2 linked regions of the Thalassospira sp. TSL5-1 genome follow. The protein of the gene in region 2 binds, or shares a complex with, the protein of the main gene of each other region. Links are inferred from orthologs where the notes say so. Each region holds a gene or a part of one and is shown on either strand. Other genes may lie near its edges.

The links.
Region 1: the proteins of secY (region 2) and secA are in contact, whole or in part, in a crystal structure (PDB 3DIN), measured with the Thermotoga maritima proteins. The link is inferred for Thalassospira sp. TSL5-1 from one-to-one orthologs. Residues at the interface, in WP_004081795.1 of Thermotoga maritima: Glu108, Gly109, Glu110, Glu111, Ala236, Glu237, Arg238, Arg239, Ile240, Thr241, Ile242, Gln243, Tyr244, Ala245, Arg246, Arg247, Val248, Thr249, Gly250, Arg251, Arg252, Val253, Tyr254, Gly256, Ala257, Ser258, Thr259, Tyr260, Leu261, Pro262; in WP_004082002.1 of Thermotoga maritima: Glu261, Ala262, Arg263, Lys300, Ala301, Arg302, Thr303, Ile304, Ile305, Leu323, Tyr324, Asp325, Pro326, Val329, Ser330, Tyr333, Ile336, Lys340, Phe345, Val349, Glu363, Phe364, Tyr374, Ser375, Gly376, Gly377, Glu393, Ile395, Thr482, Ser483.

Annotation. Positions count from the first base shown.
Region 1 is NZ_KV880638.1:712,392-717,337, reverse strand. What follows is about bases 1-3,319. They hold secA (preprotein translocase subunit SecA), read right to left. Parts: upstream 2,922-3,319; coding sequence 201-2,921; downstream 1-200. Other genes in these bases: LF95_RS12795 (hypothetical protein), read left to right, coding at 3,238-3,319; LF95_RS12805 (alpha/beta hydrolase), read left to right, coding at 1-118. In the rest of the region: more of LF95_RS12795, read left to right, coding at 3,320-4,368; LF95_RS12790 (EF-hand domain-containing protein), read left to right, coding at 4,409-4,946. UniProt on the Escherichia coli protein: Required for protein export, interacts with the SecYEG preprotein conducting channel.
Region 2 is NZ_KV880637.1:949,841-955,918, reverse strand. Bases 354-3,177 are described here. They hold secY (preprotein translocase subunit SecY), read right to left. Parts: upstream 2,527-3,177; coding sequence 1,180-2,526; downstream 354-1,179. Other genes in these bases: rpmD (50S ribosomal protein L30), read right to left, coding at 3,125-3,177; rplO (50S ribosomal protein L15), read right to left, coding at 2,608-3,096; LF95_RS04540 (adenylate kinase), read right to left, coding at 503-1,147; rpsM (30S ribosomal protein S13), read right to left, coding at 354-382. Outside these bases: more of rpsM, read right to left, coding at 14-353; more of rpmD, read right to left, coding at 3,178-3,319; rpsE (30S ribosomal protein S5), read right to left, coding at 3,326-3,913; rplR (50S ribosomal protein L18), read right to left, coding at 3,925-4,272; rplF (50S ribosomal protein L6), read right to left, coding at 4,284-4,817; rpsH (30S ribosomal protein S8), read right to left, coding at 4,832-5,230; rpsN (30S ribosomal protein S14), read right to left, coding at 5,243-5,548; rplE (50S ribosomal protein L5), read right to left, coding at 5,562-6,078. UniProt on the Escherichia coli protein: The central subunit of the protein translocation channel SecYEG. Consists of two halves formed by TMs 1-5 and 6-10.

The DNA of each region.
Region 1 (4,946 bases), on a different replicon or contig from region 2:
TATGAGCCATGTCGGCACGGTGGTGGCCCTGGGCACATTTTTAACCGGCGATGCGCGTGTGACAAAGCCGATTGACCAGTTTCTGGCAAAGGTCGCCCCCATCAAGGTAGCGAAATAATCCAGGCACCGTAAATCAAGACACAAAAAAACGCGCTCCCCACAAGGCAGCGCGTTTTTTCGTTCATTTCACAAGCCGGATCTTACGAAACCTGACCGTGGCAATGTTTATATTTTTTGCCCGACCCACACGGGCACGGTGCATTGCGCGAAACGCGGCCCCAGGTTGCAGGGTTGTTCGGGTCCACCGTGCCACCGGCCTGACGGGACTGCACGGTTTCCTGCACCCGTTCCTCGGCGGCGGTTGCGGCCGTCGGGTCGCTTTCAGGCGACGGATGGTTCTCGTGCATTTCCTGCGTTTGGCGCGGCTCGAGATCCTCGGGGCGCGGGGCGGACTGCAATTCAACATGCGAAAGCATTTGCGTCACACGTTCGCGCAGCATTCCCAGCATCTCTTCAAACAGGTTAAAGGCTTCGCGCTTGAATTCGTTCAGCGGGTCGCGCTGACCATAGGCCCGAAGACCAATGCCCTGACGCAAATGGTCCAACGCCAAAAGGTGCTCTTTCCAGGACTGGTCAAGCAATTGCAGCAGCAGGCTTTTTTCAACCTGTCGAATGATATCTGCCCCATAATTGGCAACCTTGGATGCCATTTTGGACTCGACAGCCTTGGCAATGCGCTCATGTACCATCGACGGATCAATGCCTTCTTCCTTGATCCAGTCTTCGACCGGCAGATCAAGGCCGAACAGGCGCAGGCATTCTTCATGCAGGGATTTGGCTTCCCACTGTTCCGGATAAACCTTTTCCGGGCAATGACGTTCCACCAAGCCCTCGATCACCTCGGAACGCATTTCGGCAACGTCTTCGGCCACATCCTTGGCCTGCATCAAATCGCGGCGCTGATCATAAATAACCTTACGCTGGTCATTCATGACATCGTCAAATTTCAACAGGTTCTTACGAATGTCGAAGTTGCGGCCCTCAACCTTTTGCTGGGCTTTTTCCAGCGCCCTGTTGATCCAGGGATGGTAAATGGCTTCGCCTTTTTCCAGACCCAGCTTTTGCAGCATGCTATCCATGCGCTCGGACCCAAAAATGCGCATCAGGTCATCTTCCAGCGACAGGAAGAATTTCGATGCCCCCGGGTCACCCTGACGACCGGAACGGCCGCGCAACTGGTTGTCGATACGACGCGATTCGTGGCGTTCGGTACCGATCACAAACAGGCCACCAGCTTCATGGACCTTTTGCTGGTCTGCCAGGACTTCTTCACGCAGGCGCGCAATACCGGCTTCGCGCTTGGAATCCTCGACATCGACCAATTCCAGTTCGGCCCGCATTTCAACGTTACCGCCCAGCTTGATGTCCGTCCCGCGACCGGCCATGTTAGTGGCAATCGTGATCGCGCCCGGCGCACCGGCCTGGGCCACGATATAGGCTTCACGTTCGTGCTGCTTGGCGTTCAGAATTTCATGTGGAATGTTACGCTTTTTCAACAGCGCACTCAGCATTTCCGATTTTTCAATCGACACCGTGCCCACCAGGGCCGGCTGACCACGACCGTGGCATTCCACCAGAAGATCGGCAATCGCTTCCCATTTTTCGGCGGCGGTCCGATAAATCTCGTCGTCATAATCCTTACGGGCAATCGGACGATGGGTCGGAATTTCAACAACCTTCAGGCCGTAAATTTCTTCAAATTCCTCGGCTTCGGTCATGGCCGTACCGGTCATGCCGGCCAGCTTCGGATACAGACGGAAATAGTTCTGGAAGGTGATCGAGGCCAGGGTCTGGTTTTCGTTCTGGACTTCAACCCGTTCCTTGGCTTCCAGCGCCTGGTGCAGGCCATCCGAATAACGACGGCCTTCCATCATGCGACCCGTAAATTCGTCAATGATGACAACCTTGTTGTCCTTGACGATATAGTCGGTATCGCGCTGGAACAGCTTGTGTGCCCGCAAGGCCTGGTTGGTGTGATGCACCAGATGAATGTTATTGATGTCATAAAGGGTTCCTTCGGTCAGGATTCCCATTTCTTTCAATAACTGTTCGGCATGCTCCGTCCCTTCTTCAGTCAGGGTAACGGCACGGGCTTTTTCATCTTTTTCGTAATCTTCGTCTTTCAGCTTGGGAATAAGCTGGTCCACCGCCTGATACATGGCGGAACTGTCTTCAGCGGGGCCGGAAATGATCAGCGGGGTCCGGGCTTCATCAACCAGGATCGAGTCAACTTCGTCAACGATGGCATAGTTGAATTCGCGCTGAACCATGTCTTCCAGACGGAATTTCATGTTATCGCGCAGATAGTCAAAGCCCAGTTCGTTATTGGTGGCATAGGTAATATCACACCGATAGGCCGCCCGGCGCTGGTCGTCGGTCATGCCGTGCATGATCACACCCACCGACATGCCAAGGAAACCGTAAACCTGCCCCATCCATTCGGCGTCGCGGCGTGCGAGATAATCGTTGACCGTCACCACATGAACACCCTTGCCTTCAAGCGCGTTCAGATAAACCGGCAGGGTGGAAACCAGCGTTTTACCTTCACCGGTTTTCATTTCGGCAATTTTGCCATCATTGAGAACGATACCGCCCGTCATCTGCACATCATAATGACGTTCGCCGCGCACGCGCTTTGCCGCTTCGCGGACGGTGGCATAGGCATCGGGCAGAACCTGGGCAAGAGTCTCGCCATTTTTGAGACGATCGCGCAGCCAATCGGTGCGGGCGCGCAGATCTTCGTCAGACAGTTTCTCGACCTCGGGTTCCAAGGCGTTGATTTGCTCGACCGTGGCCCGAAGGGCTTTGATTTCACGATCGTTAGCTGAACCGAAAATTTTCCGGGCAATGACGCCGAGCATTAAAACGTTCCTGGATAAAATGAAAATAACAAACAGACGGGTTCCGGGATAATACCGGGCCCGATCACAGATAGAACCCTGACTTTGATCTGTCAACGGAACGAACACCTAACTTGCATTTGTAATGCACACATTCGTGTCATTCCCTGTCAAACATCCCTGTTTTTGGCCCTTGAGCGACGCGCAAAAACGTTTTATGATAAAACCATAGGGTGTCACCCTTACATTTTTGATATTCGGGCAAGTAGCCCAAGCATGTCGCGTGATCGGAAAACGGCCAAATCCCGGCGACTGCATGCCTCAGGAGGAGGATACTATGGCGGACATATCCGCGTTCGGCCCGCTTCGCGCGGCCTCAATCCCGACAACCGACCCCCGCTTTGCCAAGGGGCACGGCGCCGAATCCGGTGCAGGATCACAGCTTGGTCGCCCGGCACAGCAATCGGCTGACAATGTTTCACTGTCGCCCCGTGCCCTGGATGCCGTTAAGGACAGTGACAAGGCAGGCAAACCCGATACCGGCAAACAGGTTGCAGCCAGCGGGCTGGGCAAAGACGCCCTTTCAATGGCGCTGGAAAAAATACGCGACAACGTGACCGAGATGTTTGCGCTGACAGGCATGAGCGACGAAGCCGCCAAAGTAGCAACCGAAAGCCTGTTTACAAATATCAAGGATCAGGCCGCGAAATCATCCAGCTTTGATTTTTCTTTCCAGCAGGCAGTTGCGTCTCATTCCCAGGCCGCAGTTGCCTATAGCGACGGCAATTCCGCCGCGACAGGTTACAGCACGTCGGACGTCTATGCCGCCCATTCGCTTAATATCAGCATCGATAAAAACTCGGGCGATTTTTCATTTAGCTACAGTTCCAAAAAGCTGGAAGTTTCGCGTATGGCCGTTGTTGCCACAGGCAATAGCGGAGCATCCGTGATGAATGCGTTTAACACCGCGCTGGATGCGCTGGGTGGCAACAACCTTGTCAATAGCTTGGGCCAACAGGCCGGGGCGGACCAGGGCGGCCTGCTGTTTGACATGAATGACAGCGGCGTTGCCGATTTCATCAAGGATCTTTTGGAAAAAACCACTGGCGATTCCAGTGCCGCCACCCGGGCTGCCAACAAGGATAAAAATCCTGACGGCACCACAAACACCGATGCGGCAAACCAGCCAGCATCCAACGCCCCCAGTGCCGCCGATCTGGCCCTTAAACAGGCCAACGACCTTCATGCACAAATCATGAAGCAGGCTGCGGTCATCGTCCGCAATGTTCAGGAAATGATGCAGCCCGATACAAATGGCGTGGATCGTCCTGTACTGAACCTGAGCATCGACCTGTTAATGCCGCTGGGACGTGCCGGGAATGACGGCAATTCGCCAACATTCCATATACCCGATGGTGAAAAGGTCAAGGTGACACCGGATGCCCAAACATCCGACGTAACAGCCTGAACCGCCTTTTCCCGTAACGCTGTCACAATGGAGACAGCCTATGACATCTCTTGGCATTCACAGCGCGGCTCAAAGCCGCGCAAACGCCCTTCTTATGCCTCCACAGGGGGCAAAAAAAGGCATCGAACAGCTTACCAGCAGCGTCACCGCAACACGCGAAAATCTTGTTTCCCGCGGCCAGACAGCCCGCCAGCAGCAAACCGGTGGTAGTTCCGGCAGCAATCCTGGCAGCCATCCCAGCCTGCGCGAACTGGAAGCATCGGTCCGTGCTGAAATAGCATCGTCCGTATCACAAATGCGCCCCATGTCGGTCAGTGGCAGCGGCGTGATCGATGATGCGTCCAGCCGCATGAGTCGCGACGTATTGATCATCTTTACCATGCTGGGCATCCCGCTCGACAAGGCCCGCGAAATGGCGCAGCAACTTTCAGACACCGCCAGCAACGTCGCAAACCCGGACGATCTTCAAGCCTCCTTGCGCAATTTTGACCTGCAGGACCGTAACCTGTCACTGATTGCCAGCAGCATCGAAATCAATTTCAGCCAAACCGACCTGCAAATGACCAGCCAAAATGGCA
Region 2 (6,078 bases):
TCGTTCCCCTACCTTACTTCTTCTTGCCAGCAATCGGCTTAGCCGGGCCCTTACGGGTGCGGGCATTGGTGTGGGTACGCTGACCGCGCACCGGGAGACCACGACGATGACGCAGGCCACGGTAGCAGCCCAGATCCATCAGACGTTTGATGTTCATTGCGGTTTCACGACGCAGGTCACCTTCAACGACGTAATCGGCGTCGATGACTTCGCGAACACGAAGAACCTGATCGTCACTCAGCTGGTGAACGCGAGTCTGCGCTTCGATACCAACTTTCGAGCAAATTTCTTTAGCTTTCGCCGGACCAATACCGGTGATGTAGGTAAGCGCAATCTCGACGCGCTTCGCGGTCGGGATATTTACGCCAGCAATACGAGCCACTGTGTGAGACTCCTGTTTCCTGTTAACAAACCCTACGGCAGATCCTTTGGGACCAATCGCAGATGCAAAGCGGGCCAGCAAGAGCTAACCCGCAAAGCAAAACACGACCAGCCCGGGAAATTACCCCAGGATGGCTTCAATCTCGCGCGTAACTTCGTCGATTTCAGCCATGCCGTCAACTGTTTTCAGCTTACCTTCCTTCTCATAGTAAGGAATGATAGGTGCTGTCTGCCTGTGATAGGCCTCCAGTCGCGACGTAACCGTTTCGGCGTTGTCGTCTGCGCGACGCTTAAATTCGGTGCTGCCACATGCGTCACAAACACCTTCAACCTTGGGCTTCTGGAATTCGTCGTGATATCCCTGTCCGCATCTGGCACAGGTATAACGGCCAACAATACGGCGCACAAGGGCGGCATCATCAACACGCAATTCAATCACGTAATCCAGAACAAGGCCTTTTTGTTCCAGCATCTCGTCCAGGGCTTGTGCCTGGGCCGTGGTGCGTGGAAAACCGTCCAGGATAAAACCACCCTTGGTATCATCCTGGTCGAGACGTTCGGAAATCAGACCAATCATCAGATCGTCAGAGACGAGATTTCCCGCATCCATGACTTTCTGGGCCTGCTTTCCAAGTTCGGTCCCGGCGGCAACTGCGGCACGCAGCATGTCGCCGGTAGAAAGCTGTATCATCCCGCGACCCGTTTCAAGCCGCTTGGCCTGGGTCCCTTTGCCGGCACCGGGCGGGCCAAGAAGGATAATGTTCATCGTTACCCCCTGATAGTCGCGCGGCACCTGTCTTAACGGCGGCGTCCGCGCAGTTTCGATTTCTTGATCAGGCCTTCATACTGATGGGCCAGCATGTGTGACTGAATCTGTGCAACAGTATCCATCGTTACCGTGACAACGATCAGCAGGCTAGTCCCACCAAAGTAGAATGGCACCGACCATTCCGCGATCAACAATTCTGGCAGAATACACACAAAAGCCAGATACGCGGCACCCAAAACCGTCAGGCGGGTCAGAATAAAGTCAAGATGCGCAGCGGTATTCTTGCCGGGCCGAATGCCGGGAATAAAGCCGCCATGCTTCTTCAGATTGTCCGCAGTGTCATCCGGGTTAAAGACAACAGCCGTATAGAAGAACGAGAAAAACACGATCAGGGCGATATACAGCGCGATGTAAAGCGGCTGACCACGCCCCAGAACAGCCGTCACACTCGTCAGCCATGCAGGGGCATCCGTCCCTGCCGTAAACTGCGCGACAGACAGCGGCATCAGCAACAAAGAGCTGGCAAAGATCGGCGGGATCACACCGGCAGTGTTGATCTTGAGCGGCAGATGAGAGCTCTGCCCTTCCATCACCTTCATGCCGACCTGGCGTTTCGGATACTGAATAAGCACCCGGCGCTGTGCGCGTTCCATGAAGACGATAAAGGCAATCACTGCAACCGCCATGACAATGATGGCAACGATCACCAGGGCGGAAAGCGCGCCGGTACGGCCCAGTTCCAGCGTGCCGGCAATGGCACGCGGCAGGTTGGCAACAATACCGGTGAAGATGATCAGGGAAATACCGTTACCGATACCGCGCTGGGTGACTTGCTCGCCCAGCCACATCAGAAACATGGTACCGCCAACCAGCGTCACGACAGCGATCAGACGGAAGAACATACCCGGTTCATGAACCGCAGCTCCCATCGAGCCTGACATGCTTTCAAGGCCAACGGCAATGCCCCAGGCCTGAACCGTTGCAATCACAACCGTCAGATAGCGGGTATATTGATTAATCTTTTTACGACCCTGCTCGCCCTCTTTTTTATACTGCTCAAGAGTGGGCGAAACGGTGGTCATCAACTGAATAATAATTGAAGCCGAGATGTAGGGCATGATGTTCAGAGCAAAGATCGTCATGCGGCTTAATGCGCCACCTGCGAACATGTCGAACATGCCAAGGACACCACCCGCATTCTGCCGGAAAATATCCGCAAGAATGGACGGATCCACGCCAGGAACGGGAATATAGGTTCCCAGACGATAAACAATAAGCGCCCCCAAAGTGAACCAGATACGCTTTTTAAGCTCAGTCGCCTTGGAAAAAGACGACCAGTTCAGGTTCGCGGCAAGCTGCTCGGCGGCCGATGCCATGCACTCATCTCCCAATACACTAAAACCGGAGGGTCCGGGCCCATGCAAGATGGAACCGGACCCTCACGTCGTTACAGAGGCTTACTCTGCGGTTTCTGCTTCGGCCGCAGCCGGAGCCAGAACCGTTACCGAGCCACCGGCTTTCTCGACGGCTTCAATAGCCGACTTGGAAGCACCGGTGATTTCGATGGCGAGTTTCGCCTTGAGTTCGCCCTTAGCGAGCAGACGCAGACCGTCTTTCTGAGGACGGGCCAGGCCTTTTTCCACCAGGAGAGCGATGGTGACATTTGCACCTTCTTCAAGAACACCGTTATCAACGGCAGTCTGAAGGGTACCCAGGTTCACAACGCCATATTCCTTGCGGAACGGGTTTTTAAAGCCACGCTTAGGAAGGCGGCGATAAATCGGCATCTGCCCGCCTTCAAAACCGTAAATCGCTACGCCGGAACGGGACTTCTGACCCTTCTGACCTGCGCCAGAAGTTTTGCCTTTGCCCGAACCAATGCCGCGACCAACACGGGTACGCGCTTTGCGGGCACCCGGGTTATCAGCAAGTTCGTTGAGTTTCATCAATCAACACCTTTTCGATCTGGGCCAATCAGGCCTCGTCCACACGGACGAGGTGCTTGACCTTGGCGATCATTCCGCGAACAGCCGGAGTATCTTCCAGCTCACGAGTCCGGTGCATCTTGTTGAGACCAAGACCGACCAGCGTTGCACGCTGGTCTGCCGGACGTCCAATCGGCGACCCGGTCTGGGTAACACGAACGGTCGCTTTTTTGCTAGCAGCCATATCGAATTACTCCTTTTCGAGGGCGGCAGAAGCAGCGTTAGCTGCTGCAGAACCGCTGTCGCGACGGGCAACGATATCGCCAACCTTCAGACCGCGCTTGGCCGCTACCTGACGCGGGGAAGCGCCATTGACCAGAGCGTCGAGGGTTGCACGGATGACGTTGTGCGGGTTGTTGGACCCGGTGCACTTGGCAACCACGTCCTGAACACCCATCGTTTCAAACACTGCGCGCATTGCACCACCGGCAATAATACCGGTACCGGCCGGAGCCGAACGAAGGAGAACGCGACCTGCACCGAAATGACCATTGATGTCATGATGCAGGGTACGACCTTCGCGCAACGGAACGCGGATCATGTTGCGCTTGGCTGCTTCGGTGGCCTTGCGGATTGCTTCGGGAACTTCACGGGCTTTACCCGTGCCGTAACCGACGCGACCGCGCTGATCACCAACAACAACCATTGCGGAGAAAGCAAAGCGACGACCGCCTTTGACCACTTTCGCGACGCGGTTGATACCAACCAGCTTGTCGACGAGTTCGGTCTCTTCACGGTTTTTCGGCGCCTGCTGCGGCTGATTTTGATTACGTGCCATGGTCGTGCTCCTTAGAAGTCCAGACCGCCCTCACGGGCGGCATCGGCCAGAGCTTTCACCCGGCCATGGAACAAATACCCGCCACGATCGAAAACGACCGTTTTTACACCAGCGGCAACAGCACGTTCGGCAATGGCTTTACCGACAAGCGCAGCAGCTTCGGCGTTACCGCCCTTCGCACCATTCTCTGCCGACGAAGCCGAGGCAATGGTTTTGCCAGCGAGATCGTCGATGATCTGAGCATAGATATGTGCGTTGGAACGGTGCACGCTGAGGCGCGGGCGACCGGCCGCTTTCTGGCGGATCGCAAAACGAACGCGGCGTTTGCGACGTTCGAAAAGTTTTCTCGCGTTGTTCATCGTGCCAGTCCTTACTTCTTCTTGCCTTCTTTGCGCAAGATATACTCGCCTTCGTAACGGACACCCTTGCCTTTGTAAGGCTCCGGACCGCGCCAGCCGCGGGCATTTGCCGCAAACTGACCAACGAGCTGTTTATCTGCGCCAGAAATGGCGATAAGGGTCGGCTTTTCAGCAACGACGGAAAGACCGGACGGAATGTCCATTTCTACGTCATGTGAAAAACCAAGCTGCAGAACCAGTTTATTTCCCTGGACCTGGGCACGGTAACCAACACCGGTGATTTCGAGCTTCTTGGTGAAACCTTCCGAAACACCAGCCACCAGATTGGCGATGTTGGCACGGGTGGTTCCCCAAAGCGCGCGAGCGCGCTTGCTGTCATTGTTCGGTTTTACCCAGATCTGGTTATCTTCCTGGGTAACGGTTACGTCCGAGGTCAGGTTCAGGCTAAGCTCACCGAGCTTGCCCTTTGCACTGATTGCTGCTTCGGTCAGGTTGATGGACACGCCGTTAGGCACGGCCACCGGATTTTTTCCTACTCGCGACATCGTTGGCCCTCTCCTTAGAATACCTTGCAGAGGATTTCGCCGCCGACATTTTGCTCGCGAGCTTCCTGATCCGAAAGAACACCCTTCGGAGTAGAAAGAACTGCGATACCGAGTCCGTTATATACCTTCGGAAGATCTTTGATCTTCGAATATACACGACGGCCCGGGGTCGAGACGCGGTCGATCTGCTTGATTACGCCAGTGCCCTCAAAATATTTGAGTTCAATGGCAATCTCGCTGACGCCCTTGCGAATTTCACTGACAGAATAGCCACGAATAAAACCTTCGCGCTGGAGCACGTCCAGAACGCCAAGACGCAGCTTGGAAGCCGGCGAGACAACGCTGGACTTGCCAACGCGCTGACCGTTACGGATACGCGTGAGCATATCGCCTACGGGATCAGTCATAGACATGTGATGTCCTCCTTACCAGCTGGACTTCACCATGCCCGGAATCTGACCACGCGAAGCAAGTTCACGCAGGGCGATACGGGACAGGCGGAATTTACGATAGACCCCACGCGGGCGACCGGAAACCGCGCAGCGAATACGCTGACGGTTCCGTGCCGAATTGCGCGGCAGCTGGGCAAGTTTCATCACAGCTACAACACGATCTTCAAAAGAAGTCTCGCGATCGGCGATGATCGATTTCAGGGCAGCACGCTTTTTGGCATACTGCTTTGCCAGACGCTCACGTTTAAGTTCGCGCTGAACAGCACTTTTCTTGGCCATTGGCCAACCTCCGTTAGTTTCCGAACGGAAGATCAAAACCCTTGAGAAGGGCCAGAGCTTCGTTGTCGGACTTAGCCGTGGTACAAATGATAATGTCCATCCCGCGGACCGAATCGACTTTGTCATATTCGACTTCAGGAAAAACAAACTGCTCCTTGAGGCCCATGGCAAAGTTGCCACGACCGTCGAAGGATTTCTTGTTCAGACCGCGGAAGTCACGAACGCGCGGCAGCGCGATCGTCACCAGACGATCCAAAAATTCAAACATGCGGTCGCGACGCAGGGTCACTTTACAACCGATGTTCATGCCTTCACGCAGCTTGAAAGCCGCAACGGACTTTTTCGCCTTGGTGAAAACAGGCTTCTGACCGGTGATGGCTGCGAGGTCCGCAGCTGCACCTTCCAGCTTTTTGCGATCCTGGGTGGCGTCACCGACACCCATATTGATCACGATTTTTTCGAGGCGCGGAATCTCCATAACATTCTCGTAAGAGAATTCTTTCTGGAGTGCATCACGCACCACTGAGTTA